3 regions of the Fructilactobacillus cliffordii genome follow, and region 3 is predicted to be linked to each of the others. Evidence: riboswitches for the same ligand, from Rfam matches in the RefSeq annotation. Region 3 holds a riboswitch; each other region holds the start of a gene.
What was found. A riboswitch is a leader RNA that binds a small molecule or an ion and turns the genes downstream of it on or off. The one in region 3 is predicted to bind thiamine pyrophosphate.
Positions count from the first base shown of each region.

Region 1 (4,664 bases), 180 kb from region 3:
GCTAATTGGAAGTTTGTTCTGGATTGCTGGAACGCTCGCCGTGGGCTTAGTGAAGTTAAAATAGAAAACAGAAGTAACAAAAAATCCGCTAACCTAGCCAGGCTAGCGGATTTTTACTAATTTATGTTATTGGTGTTCGTGAACCGTTTTGGGTTCTTTAAAGAAGCACACGTATTCAAAGTAGGCTAATAAGAGGCCAGAAACTAAAGCGCCCCAAATGCCGGCCATGTAGTACAGACCAAGCACGGCAGTAATTCCAACGGCACTGACCGTCAAAATCAATGACCAGCGTTGCATCGTGGATAATTCTTGGGTGTGACCCATGAAACTAATTCCTAAAACTCCGGCACTTACGAAACCAACGATTCCGATTAATGCATGTAATAAAATAACCATTGCGATTCTCCTTTCTGCGATATTCCTACCTCTATTTTACCATGTTTCCGCTTTCACTGGGGTAGGAATTTGAGATTGTGAAGGGATTAGGGCGTTAGTTAATTTTGTTAGCAATTTGGGCGTAAAAATGATTCCAATCGTTGGTCATGGTTCTCACTAATTCCTGGTCTATCAAGTAGTTCAACAATGACTGTTTTTCGGGTTTGTCTAAAAAAGTATATTTTTGTGGCGCATTAAAGTTCCCAAATTGTTTACGTAACGTAGGTAAATCGAGCTTGTGAATTTGGGATGCGGACCGGATGGGGATGATGACGCCCGTATTTTTAGCTTGAAAGTAGTCAAAAATCTCATGATAATCATCGTTACCGACAATTGAGCCAATCCGGGCGAGGTGGTCAGCGTCACTGATAATGGGTTGATTACACCGGATAAAGGTGGAGATGCCACCATTTTTACCGCTGGCATAGATAAAGGCTTGAAACTGATCTTTAAAAAAGGACTTCCGGTATTCAATGACTTTGGTGCCGGCATTAATCTCATCCACGTATTCTTTGTGAATCGAGATTAACAGGGTAGGTAAGAGTGGATCGTAGCCAGAACGAATGGTGGTCATGAGTGATAATTCTCCTCAAAGTTGCAAGTTAATTTTAATTATAAGCTAATTCTAACCAGCATCACAAGCGGGTTAGAATTACTGGCAGCGCTACCGTTTCGCACTGATCTCTGCTATACTAAGAAAGACGATTATTGATATAAAACAGACACAAAATGTTAATATTTTGGAGGAAACTATATTGAATAATAGCAAGTATGCGTTCCGAGTCATTCCACAAGACGAACGGAACATGAACTACTGGGACATGTTTGCCACGTGGTTTGGCGCGAACGCCAATAACGGGACCTGGTTCATCGGGGGCGTGGTAGCCGCCTGTGGCTTGATTGGTGGGACGACCGCAACGTTAATTGCTGGGGTGCTGGCCTACATCTTTTTGAGCATGTTGGGGTACGTGGGTTATCAAACCGGAGCCACGACCACGGTGTTATCCCGGGGATCGTTCGGGATTCGCGGCAGCATCATTCCGTCGCTGATTAACATCACCCTGTTCCTAGGGTGGACGGCCGTGAATACTTTCATTGCGGCAACTTCGTTAGCCTTCATCTTCCACAGTCTTTTCAAGTGGCCACTCTTTGGTCATCCGGGTGGAAACCTTGGGATGATTGTCGGAATTGGCATTATGAGTGTCCTGCACATTTTGAGTATCGTGGCGGGGCAACGTTCCGTGCAGTTAGTGGAACGGATTGGAGTCGTGTTGGTCATCATCTTTGTGATTTTAGAAACGGTTGTGGTCTTTAAGAACGTTTCGTTGACCGATTTGTTGCATTACCGGATTCCAGCAGCACAAAAAATGCCGTTTGGATTAGGGATTGATACCATCGCCGCTGCTAGTCTAGGTTGGGTGACCGGCGCTGCTGACTTTACCCGATTCACCCGGAAGAAACACGTAGCCATTAGCGCTCCGTTCTGGGGAGCCTTGCTTGGACTGCTGAGTTTCACGCTGATTGGGATTTGTACCACAATTAGCGTAGCCATGACGTCTGGAAGTTACGATCCGAACAACTCTGACCCTAGTATCATTGCCAACAAGCTTGGTCTCGGTTTCATCGCTATGATCGTGATTGTCTTGACCAGTATGACGGCCAACGCGGTTAACATTCAGGCTGGGGCTTCCGCTTTGAACAACGTCTTTCACAAGGTCAGCTTCAACAAGTCGTTGGTCATCATCACGCTTGTTTCCATGTTATTAACCTTTGTGCCATTGTTAAACGGAAGTTTCTTAGCATCCTTCACGTCCTTCCTGGACTACACGGGAATGTTACTCGGACCCATCATCGCCATCATGTGTGTCGATTACTTCCTCTTAAACCGGAAGAATTACACGCCGCAAACTTTGTCTAATCCGAAAGGACAACTTTGGTACCAGGGTGGTTACAACGTGATTGCGATTGTGACGCTGGTCTTGGGCGTGATTTTGTACCTGGTTTTGAAGAACATGCCGGTCATTAAAGAGACCGTCGGCGCTACGTTCATTTCGATGATTTTCTCCGCCATTGTCTACTACGGATTGTCCCGTGGTTTTGGCCTAGAAAAAAATACGAAGTAGTAAGAAAAAATATGTTATAATAAGTGCAGAATAAAAAGTTGGGGTGCCACGAGCTGAGATTAAACCCATTGAACCTGATGTAGTTAGGACTGCCGCAGGGAACGATTATCGCGTTTGAAAAGCCGATTGTTACTAGTGCAATCATGAATTCGTTTTTCAAAGCACTCAGCCGTGGTTGAGTGCTTTTTATTATGGCTAAATTATAAAAGGAGGACGAAATTATGAAACACTGGGTATCGGAATGGCATTTGAAAAACATTATTTTAGTAACGTTAATTGGGATTATTACGGGATTGATTTTCTGGATTATGGATCCGATTTACACGGCCGTAACGGCGGTTTTGACGCCGCTGGGATTGGCGCCGTTTGCAGGTTCCATCCTGCTCGGATTTTGGACAATGGCTGGTCCACTGGCTTTACTGGTAGTACGGATTCCCGGTTCCGGATTGTTAGCCGAATTACTGGGTTCCGTGGTAGAAATGCTACTCGGCGGAATTTGGGGTGCTTCCACGTTGATTTCTGGGTTAATCCAAGGGGTGAGTTCTGAACTGGGATTCGCGGTTACAGGCTACAAGAACTACGGCTGGTTGAGTGTAACGCTGACTTCGATTACCACCACGGTGATTACGTTTGGGTACCAATTGATCAGACAAGACTATGCTGGTTTTAGCGTGGGCTTGATTGTGGCATTATTCCTAGTAGGCTTGGTATCCGTCTTCCTCTTCAGTGGGGTGCTTTCACTGTTGATTGCGCGGATGTTAGAACGGGCTCATTTGTTGGAAAAATAAAACGACTGCTTATAACAAATAGCAAAATGCTGAAATTTTAGCGATTATTAATTCAACGCAGCAACAAGTTAACGCTTTGTTAGATAACTTGAAGGAACAAATTAAGCGCAACGAATAGTGTAAATAAGCATACAAAAAGGACCCTCTTCACTGGGAAGAGGGCCCTTTGCTGTTTTTAAAATTAATATTTTAAATTGTAAGTACCATCAGGCATAACGTCATAAAGTCCAACCGTTCCGCTACCACCTTGAGCTCGAATTGATTTAGAGATCACTTTAATTTCATATACCCCATTATCGGTAGACAATACATCGTATGAATAATCAGAACTATTACCAAGTTCATTTTTTATGATGTTAATGGCTGCCTCAGAAGTGTTAACTACGTCGGTATTACCGGCTGCTTGGTTCTTTACTGATTGAGACTCTTGCGGTTGGTTTTGATTAGCATTGGAACTGTTGCTAGTGCTATCATCTGCGTTATTAGTGTTGGCATTGTTTACTGCTACTTGACTGTCAGCAGTACTATTCCGATTATTTTGGTTAGAATCAGCATTTGGGGTTTGGTCGGATTGAGTGTTAGGGTTAGCACTGTTTTTCTGAGCTTCTTGATCAGACGTTTCCTTTTGCTCTTTTTTCTTTGTATTAGTTTTTTTCTTGTTTTGCTTGTGTTCGGTTTTAGCATGTGCAGTTTCCGATTTATGTTGGTCATTACCACAAGCCGCCAAACTAAGGAGCAGGGTGAGGGCAACTGGAATTACCAGTAAGCTTTTTTTCTTCATATTTTTCTCCCTTAGAATCAGTTATAACTTAATTCTAGCATAGTTAAACACTGAAAAAGAGATTGGGTTGCGAGCAAGTAGACTGCTGTTATCCATGAAGTACTCAGTCGATAAAAGGAGAGTCATCATTTTTTTCATCAACTAAAATCACCTTTTGGTCTTTAGTTGTACGATTTTGCTTGCTTAGAAGTCTGGCTCAATCCTTGTTCCATTGATCAGTTGGAATAATTAATTCTCCGTTCTTAGATTTGGTATCTACGTGATTTTTCATAGTATGTGTTCCTTCTTTAATAATAAGTCTTAGTGCCCACGATCCGTTAAATAAATCTTGATCATTGCAATTGAAATCCAACTAATCAAGAGCAGTGGCAGGACCAGTAAGTTGAGTTCGTTGATATCTAGGTTTTCGGCCGAAATCCCAGCTTTGGCAAAGATTTTTAAGTTAGAGCTGGATCCCGTTAAAAACTGGTAGAGCGTTAGGGCAATCGTGGTCCATTGGATGTAATACTCCACTTGCATCACTAACATGCTGTTTGA
Region 1 is NZ_CP097117.1:925,178-929,841, forward strand. It holds gene M3M38_RS04585 (MFS transporter) at 1-64, shown strand, start outside; gene M3M38_RS04590 (hypothetical protein) at 127-396, opposite strand; gene M3M38_RS04595 (hypothetical protein) at 491-1,009, opposite strand; gene M3M38_RS04600 (purine-cytosine permease family protein) at 1,188-2,558, shown strand; TPP riboswitch at 2,588-2,676, shown strand; gene M3M38_RS04605 (ECF transporter S component) at 2,780-3,346, shown strand; gene M3M38_RS04610 (hypothetical protein) at 3,528-4,127, opposite strand; gene M3M38_RS04615 (SA1002 family membrane protein) at 4,428-4,664, opposite strand, start outside.
Region 1: linked by a shared signal. The riboswitch ahead of M3M38_RS04605 (ECF transporter S component) and the one ahead of M3M38_RS03785 (TenA family protein) in region 3 are both predicted to bind thiamine pyrophosphate.

Region 2 (4,664 bases), 200 kb from region 3:
CTAACAAGCCTTGGGCAGATGCCTTCCGGGTAATCCGTTCCCAAATTTTATTCATAAAAAACCTCCTTAGCCAAACTGATTAATTATTGACTCATTATAATAGTTAATTTTTTGCAAAGATACACATTTTTCCAAATAAGTTATAATTAACGGGGATCCAGTCAAAATATTTCCGTTAATTAGCTTAAAACTGAACCGTTTTCGGTTGGAATTTCGTACTTAATAGCGTAGAATAATTATTATCGAGGAACCAAACATACGTTCACGTCAAACAGAAAGGGTGCTTTGAATGGCCACAAATTCAAAAAAGAGCGCGCAAGATGCTCGTCAAGCTGAACTTGACAAAGCTTTAAAACAAATCAAAAAAGAATTCGGAACTGGAGCCATCATGCGGATGGGTGAAACCCCTAATTCCAACGTTGAGGCCATTTCCACGGGGATTCTCTCCCTAGATATTGCCTTAGGAATTGGTGGATTCCCCCGCGGTCGGGTTGTGGAAATTTTTGGAGCTGAATCTTCCGGGAAGACCACCATTGCCCTGCAGGCCGTTGCCGAATTGCAAAAAAACGGTGGTACTGCTGCCTACATCGATGCCGAAAACGCGATGGATCCGGAGTACGCTAAGGCGCTCGGGGTTAACATTGATGACCTATTGCTGTCCCAGCCCGGAACCGGTGAGGAAGGCCTGCAAATTGCAGACGCCCTAATTGGTTCTGGAGCCATCGACCTCGTGGTGGTAGACTCCGTGGCTGCGTTAGTCCCGAAATCCGAGATTGAAGGTGACATTGGTGATTCCCACGTAGGACTCCAAGCCCGGTTAATGTCACAGGCTTTGCGGAAATTAACCGCTAACATCAATAAAACCAAGACCGTCGTGATTTTCATCAACCAACTTCGAGAAAAAGTCGGAGTCATGTTTGGAAATCCCGAAACCACTCCCGGTGGTCGGGCTCTGAAGTTCTACTCCAGTGTTCGCTTGCGGGTAAGCGGTAGTAAGCAATCTAAGGAAGGCCAAGAGGTCGTGGGAAAAGAAACCAAGATCAAAGTGGCTAAGAATAAGGTGGCGCCACCATTCAAGACCGTTGACACGTTAATGAGTTTTGGGCACGGAATCGAACCAGTTGCCGACATGGTGAACCTAGCCGTGGATAAGGATATCATTAACAAGTCCGGATCCTGGTACTCCTATGGAGAAGAACGACTCGGTCAGGGATTGAACAAGACCGTGGCTAACCTGAAGGAAAAACCAGAACTCGTGGATGAATTAACCCACAAGGTCCGAGTCGCTTACGGGATTGAAAAAGAAGACCCAGAAGCAGAAAAAGATGCCGTAAAAGATAATGCTAAAGAAACAGCTACAACCAACACTTCAACTAAATCAGAAGAAACCGATTTAGACGTCTAGAGTTGCGAAGAGCCCCTTCCAAACGAAGGAGCTCTTTTTGGTTTGACCTAAAAATGAGGTGACAAGCGGTGCCGGGCCAATTGATCCGCTACGACCGCCACGACCAACGCTTTTAAGGCATCACCGGGTAAAAAGACCAGACTGCTAACAAGCACCTGGGTAAACGGTAAGTTACTTTGCCAAGCCAGATAGCCGGCGCCCACGAGGTTCATCAGTAGCATTCCACCTAGTAAGTTGGCAACTGCAAAGCGCCAGAATAACGGAATGCGGTGTAGGTGCTTCACTAACCAGCCAATTACGTAGGCACAAAACGGCCAGCTAATGAGATAACCAGCGGTGGATCCAAAAAAGACCCCAACTCCCCCGCGAAAACCCGCTAACAACGGTAATCCGACTGCCACGAGCAGTAAAAAGAGCGTGACGCTCCAAAACCCGAGTTTCCGGCCCAAACAGGACCCGGCTAGCATGATCCCCGCCGTTTGAAAGGAGATCGGCACGGGTAAAAAAGGAATCGTGATTAACGGAATCAGTCCTAAACAGGCAATGATTGCAATCATCAGGGCACAATAAGTCATTTCTTTCAGCTTCATAAATAATTTTCATCCTTTACAAGTAGTCTGTTTCTGATTGTGCCAAATTAGGCTAACTTTGCCCACCCCAATTAAGTTCAATGGATTAAAACCACTCTTTTCGGGCAAACAGTTTCAGCTAAATGTCACTTTTGCTGCCCGACCACCAGCCAAAATCTGGTATACTTAACCTAATCGAATAGCTGGGGTGCCCATTTACGGCTGAGATAATACCCGTTGAACCTGATCTAGGTAATGCTAGCGGAGGTAACCTGACACACAGTTGTCGCAAAAAATTCAACCGTCCCCCATTTTTGGAGGGCGGTTTTTTCGTGGAGGAAGCTATGGAATCAGCAGTCACACTGCATCATTTTAGTTTTAAATATCCGAATCAAACTGAACCCCTGTTTCACGACGTTCAGTTAGAAATTCCAACCGGCCAGTTTTGGCTCTTAAGCGGCCCATCCGGTTGCGGAAAATCCACCATCTTAGAATTGATGGCCGGGCTCAGTGACCAACCCTACCAGGGTGAAATTACGTTACAACATCAGTCGCTCCCGGAATTACCGGCAGCCCAACGGTCTAAGACCGTTAGCATGATGCTACAGGATCCCAACCAACAGTTTGTCATGCAGACAGTTGCCGGTGAGCTCCAGTTTGCCCTAGAAAATCAGCAAACGGATCCAGCGGAGATTCCGGCTAAGATCCAGGCAGCGCTGGAATTTTGTCACATTGAAGCTTTAGCCGAGCGCAAGGTCCTCTCCCTCTCTGGAGGTGAAAAGCAAAAGGCCATTTTGGCTACGATGGTAGCGCTCGATCCCGCCATTTTTCTGCTGGACGAACCATTTGCCAGCATTAATCCGCAATCCAAACGTGACATTTTGCAACAATTGCACCAACTTCAGACGGAGCACGGCAAAACCATCATCGTTTCCGACCACGATCTAACCGGGTATCAGGACCTGGTAAATCACGTGGTCACGGTCGATGCTAACAAACACGAGCTTCATTTGTTGTCGACAGCGGCGCAGGCGGAATTATTTGCCAACCGCCGGCAACTCAAGCAACGCTTCTCGCTTCCTGATCCTCAGGATGCACTTTTTCGGCTCCAAGACTATCAAATTTGGTACGGACAAACCCCATTACTTTCAGTTCCGGAACTAGAAATCCCAGCTGGTTGCACCCTGATCACTGGACCAAGCGGAAGCGGGAAATCAACTTTAATTCGGAGCCTGAGCAAACTACAGAAGTATGCCGGGCAAATCACCCTAAAGCAACAAAACATTCAAAAAATCAAAAACAAACGTTACTACGACCGACTCGGACTGGTTTTTCAATCAGCTCCCGATCAATTCCTACGGGTGACCGTTGCCGAAGAGTTAGAGTTGGCACTCAAAACCAGCCAATGTTCCACATGGAACACTGAGACAGTGGAACAGGCCCTGCACCAATTACACCTCGAAGGCCACGAGCGACAGAGCGTTTACACCCTCAGTGGGGGCCAACAGAAAAAGCTCCAAATTCTGGTGATGTTGATTCGTAATCCCCAACTGCTGCTTCTGGACGAGCCATTTGCCGGTCTCGATCAAGCTTCCGTGGCCACCGTGCAAGCGTTGTTAAAGCAACAATACCAGGGATCCGAGCAGCAATTACTGGTGATTAGTCACCAGCGCTTTGCCATTCCCCACTTTTACGATTATCACTTACAGCTTGCCGAGCACACGTTTACCTACCAGGAGGCCGACTAATGAATCCTGCCTTAAAATTACTTTTAATTGTTCTAATTGCCTTTGAAATCTCACTGATTCCGAACCTAACCATTAATTTAGTTCTGATTATCGTCTGCCTTGGTTATCTAATTTGGAAACAAAGTCGGCAGCTCAAGAAGGTCCTCACGTTTAGCCTAATTGCCCTACTGCCCGCGCTTGGGATTTTCTTCTCACAACTTTATTACGGAACAAATGGTCTCTACATGGGAACCGTGCTCTTCACCCGGCTCTACGCCTACGTGTACCTCGGCTTGCGTTTTTCCCTAACCACTCCAATGATCCAGTTAGCCCAAGCCCTGGAACAAAATGCGCACGTCCCGTCCAAGTTTGTGTACGGGGTCTTAGCCGCCATCAACCTAGTCCCGCGGTTTCAACAAGAACTCCAAGTCATCCGCGCCAGCGGTAACATGCGCGGTCAGGTATTACATCCGTGGGGACCCACGATTTACTTTAAGGCCTTAGTCGTGGCCCTCGGTTGGTCCAATCACCTCGCCCGTGCCATGGAATCACAAGGATTTGTGGAAGATCAACCGCGGACCTTTGCCACGCCCATCCGCGTCACAAACCGTGACTGGATTACACTAGTTGGTGCACTCGTCCTGGTCCAACTAGTGCTCTTTCTCACTCCGGCCTAGGAGGTAATCTCCATGAATAAGCAACAAACCGCCGCTGCCCTGATTGAAGGATACCTGCACCAGCAACACATCAATCCTGCTGCCATTGTCGACTTAGCCCGCGCCTATCAGGGTCAGTACAGTCAGCTGCCTGATTACACAACCACCCAGAAATGGTTAACCAAGTTGTTCCAAAATCCCGTCGTATGGCAACCCGCGCTATTTGTGATTGAAATGGAGCACGCAGCTTCGAACTTTCCGCCCGTCCTAGCTGCCGTTCCTAAAGAAGAACTGTGGCAACCCCAAC
Region 2 is NZ_CP097117.1:941,668-946,331, reverse strand. It holds gene M3M38_RS04690 (APC family permease) at 1-55, opposite strand, end outside; gene recA (recombinase RecA) at 290-1,405, shown strand; gene M3M38_RS04680 (biotin transporter BioY) at 1,453-1,995, opposite strand; TPP riboswitch at 2,169-2,262, shown strand; gene M3M38_RS04675 (ABC transporter ATP-binding protein) at 2,319-3,722, shown strand; gene M3M38_RS04670 (energy-coupling factor transporter transmembrane component T family protein) at 3,722-4,378, shown strand; gene M3M38_RS04665 (hypothetical protein) at 4,391-4,664, shown strand, end outside.
Region 2: linked by a shared signal. The riboswitch ahead of M3M38_RS04675 (ABC transporter ATP-binding protein) and the one ahead of M3M38_RS03785 (TenA family protein) in region 3 are both predicted to bind thiamine pyrophosphate.

Region 3 (4,664 bases):
GTTGGGCGTCAGGTGGACATCAGTTCTACCGGAAAGCGGCAAATTAAAACCACGCCGACTAACGCCGGCCTTGGTTATGCCGTTTCGGACCAACTGGAGCACCTGCACTTAGCTAACAATGACGTGTATGGCAACTTGAATCGCTTGTTCCAAGCGGAAAGCAATTCCAAGACCACTGTCTTCCATCCCAATGTGGTTCAGCTGGTGCAAGCTCAGAAGAAGAGGGGTCAGTACCGCTATCGAGTTCGGGTAACAGCTGCCAAACCGGGCATGCAGTATCTTGATTTGCAGCGGGTTAGTCCCAACCAAAAACTGCAGATTCTGGTTAACGGGCAACCCATTCAGAGTCGCTATCCACAGAATGGAGCAGAGCTGATTGAGCTAGGATACAGAAATGCTCAAGAGCAGTTTACGGTGCAGTTCATGAGTAACCGGAAGCTCAATCAGCATGATTTACAAACGACCTTTGCTAGTTATCAGGGTCAAGCGGTAGATCGCTTTAGCCAGGCTACGGTACCTTATCAATTGCACGTGGACCATCCGGACCGCCTTGCCATTCATGGAAACCACTTTACGGGTACGGTTAAAACGACCCAAACTCGGCCGGTGGTGTTGATTAGCATTCCGTACGATCAAGGGTGGACGATTACAGATGGCAATAAACCTGTTAAAATGAAGAAGGCGGTGAACGGATTGTCACAAGTTCGGTTAAATCCTGGCACTCATCGGTTGACGTTCCGGTACCAGACCCCGGGTCTTAAGGCTGGTTTCTTAATCTCACTGGTGGGATTAATTGGAACCGGATTGGCCGGATGGTTCTGGCGGAAAAAGCGTACGGTTAGGAGAAATGTATAATGGTAGTAACAGCATATTTAGTAAGACACGGACAAACTTATTTAAACCTTTATAACAAGGTCCAGGGGTGGATTGATTCCCCCTTGACTTCGAAGGGAATTGCGGATGCCCAGGACGCGGGTGACCGGTTAGCAAAAATTGAATTTGACGCCGCCTTTACCAGTGACTCGGGCCGGGCAGTGGCAACCGGTCGTGAGATTTTGAAGAAAAATCCGCGTGGGATGGACATCATTACTTACCAATATCCTGAACTTAGAGAACAGTTCCACGGCTATTTTGAAGGGGAAAACCTCGAACAAATGTGGCAGTTCGTGGGGGAACAAGTTGATATTACTAACGAAGCGGGCGTTTTAGACCACTACGGACTGGAACGAGCTCGGGATCTGATTGCCAAGGCGGATCTGTACAACAATGCCGAAAATAACCAACAGTTTTGGGACCGCTTGAACCGGGGCTTTGATCGGATTCGGGAAAATACTGAGGATGGGCAGAACATCCTGATTGTGTCTCACGGGATGACGATTCGATCAATTGTGGATCGATACGCCCCAGAACTCGATGATGGGCAAGCCGCTAAAAATGGTAGCATCACTAAGTTACTGATTCATCCGGAAACCATTGAGGTTGAATACTACAATAAATTAGACCAGGATGTGTAGTTGCTTGGTTCAAGCAACTAGTGCTACAATGACGTTAATCAAATAAAAAGTTGGGGTGCCATGCGCTGAGATTATACCCATTGAACCTGATGTAGTTAACACTATCGCAGGAAACTTTTATCCCGGACGGATTTCGTCCCTTAATAATTGTTAATCTCAAAGTTCTCAGCGATTGCTGGGAACTTTTTTTATTTGGTTAATTTAGTTCATGAGAAGGAGATTGACTAATGCAACCAACCGGAAGTAGGCAGATGCAGCAGACGGTGGCGAAACTGATGCCACAATTTATGGAAAATTCTTTTGTAAAAGGGATTGCTACGGGAAGTTTATCCCGGGCGGTCGTAGTGAATTACGTTCAACAGGATAACCTATATTTAGATCGCTTTTTAACCCTGTATCAGCAGGTGTTAGGTGCATTAAATCCTAGTTTATTGGAGCAAACGGAACACGACATTCAACGCGAAAACGGGGCGCATCGGGTGTTATTGCAGGTGGCGCAGACCACGACGGACCAGATTATGACGCCGTTGCCGGCTGTCAAGCAAGTCACCGGGGCGTACTTGGAACACATGGAACGTGCGACTGAACAATCGGTCTTTTTAGGACTCGCCAGCATGCAAGCCTGTCCCGCGGTTTATAGGGAATTGGCGCAACGATTGGTCCAGCAGGGAGTTAATCGTGCGGATAATCCATTTGCTGGCTGGATTAACTTCTATGTCGGAACTGATGATGATTTTGACCATACCATGTTTCACGAGTTGGACCAGCTGAGTCCAACCGTGATGGCTGCGGAACGGCAGCAGGCGCAGCAAGTTTTTCGCAAGAGTTGTGAATTAGAACTGGCCTTTTTTACCCAGGCCAAGGATGATGATTAACATGCCACAATATCCAACTGGACTCACGATTGCGGGAACTGATTCCGGCGGGGGTGCGGGCATGATGGCCGACATCAAAACGATGCAAACCCTTAAAACCTTTGCAACATCGGTAATAGTCGGATTGACGGCGCAAAATACGGAGGGCGTGCAGCGGATTGAAACCGTGGACGCCGCCATGATAGATACTCAATTTGCGTCCGTTGCCGCGGACTTTGACGTTCGGGCGGCCAAAACTGGAGCCCTTTTTGATTCCGATCACGTGCAGGCGGTGGTACGGAACCTGGCTCGCTTTCACTTTCCGGTGGTCGTCGTGGATCCGGTGATGGTCGCTAAGGGCGGTAGTCATTTGTTAGATGAAGCTGGAATTGCGACCCTTAAAACGGATTTACTGCCACTAGCCGACGTGGTTACGCCGAATTTGCCAGAAGCCGAACTTTTAGCCGGCCGCACCATTCATAATCGCGTGGACGTTTTAAACGCAGCGAAGCAGATTCAGCAGTTGGGCGCTGCCAACGTGGTGATTAAGGGCGGTCACGGGACGAATGCCGTGGTTGCCGATTACGTAAAACTAGCGGACGGCACCGATTACTGGATGGAAAGTCCCCGAGTTAACACGAACCGAACGCACGGCACGGGCGATACCTTGTCGTCCGCCATCGTCTCCTACGTGGCCCACGGGATGAACCTAAAGCAGGCGATTCGGCAGGCGCACGACTACTTAGCTACAATTATTCCGCATCCGTTGCCCCTGGGCCACGGTCACGGACCGTTGAATCACGGATTATGGGAGGAACATGATGAAATTTAAACCGGAAATGTTGCAAGTGTACTTGGTAATTGGAACCCAAAATGTGGGTCATCAACCCGCACGACTGTTGCAGGTGGTGCAACAAGCGCTCGCGGCTGGAGTCACGGCAGTTCAATTCCGCGAAAAAGATGGTTCTCAATTGGATGTAGCAGAGCGGGTGCATTTAGGAAAAGTAATCCACCAGTTGACTAAAGCAGCTGATGTTCCCCTGTTAGTCGATGATGACGTTCAGTTAGCGGAACAGATTGGAGCCGAAGGGGTCCACGTGGGCCAGACTGATGATACCGTAGGCCCAATTCGAGCTCAGCATCCGGACTGGATCATTGGATTATCAGTCCACAACGAGGCGGAATTGCAGGCTAGTCAAGCTGACCTTCCGCAGGTGGATTATCTAGGCGTGGGACCGGTCTTTGCGACCGATAGTAAACCCGATGCCCAGGCTCCAATTGGAGTAGCCGGGCTTCAAGCAGTGCAAGCACAAACGGAGCTACCCCTGGTTGCCATTGGTGGCATTAGTGAAACCAACGTCCGCGAACTGAGTGCGGTGCCAACCATTGGAGTTTCGGTAATTTCTGCCATTACGCAGAGTTCAGATCTTCAGAAAACGGTGCAACTTTTAAAAACGAAGGGAGCAACTCATGAAAACTAACTTATTAGCCCAGATTCACAGTCAGACCCCGATTGTCTTAAACGTCGCTAACCACGTGACGCCACAACGGGTTGCAGATGGAATCAACTACATTGGCGGTTCACCGATGATGGTGGCTGATCCACTGGAAGCAGCAGATTTAGCCCACATTGCTAACACGGTGGTTTTAAACTTGGGGTCAACCAACCCCGTAGCACAGGAACTAATGCTAACGGCGGGACAAACGGCCAATCAGTTACAGCATCCCGTCATCTTTGATCCAGTGGCCGTGGGAGCCACGCCCCTACGACGCCAACGGACCCAACAACTTTTAGATCACGTTCAGGTGACGGTGATTCGTGGTAACGCCGGTGAAGTGGCCGCACTAGCGGGGATTAAGTGGGAACAGCATGGGATTGATGCTGGGCAAGGAACTGCTGATCCGGTTGAAGTTGCACAAACGGCCGCCCAACAACTGCACTGTGTGGTGGTAATTTCCGGACCCACCGACATTGTCACGGATGGTACCACGGTGTATCGGATTGAGAATAACGCACCAATGTTAGCCACCAACGTGGGGATGGGGGATGTCCTCGATGACTTACTGGGAGTGGCTGCAGGCGTAAGTGCCGACCTAGAAACCATTGCTACCGCAACGGGCATTTTGCCGGTAGCGGCTGAACTGGCGGCGGGACGGTATCCCGATGCACCGTTCTCATTTATAGCCGAAACTTACAACCAACTCGCTCGCTTAGATGATCAAACCTTGCAACAACGTTTACAACTACAAAAGAACTAAAAAAGACCGCTTTCCAACTGGAAAGCGATCTTTTTTA
Region 3 is NZ_CP097117.1:741,076-745,739, reverse strand. It holds gene M3M38_RS03795 (YfhO family protein) at 1-855, shown strand, start outside; gene M3M38_RS03790 (histidine phosphatase family protein) at 855-1,514, shown strand; TPP riboswitch at 1,556-1,644, shown strand; gene M3M38_RS03785 (TenA family protein) at 1,742-2,389, shown strand; gene thiD (bifunctional hydroxymethylpyrimidine kinase/phosphomethylpyrimidine kinase) at 2,391-3,200, shown strand; gene thiE (thiamine phosphate synthase) at 3,190-3,849, shown strand; gene thiM (hydroxyethylthiazole kinase) at 3,839-4,627, shown strand.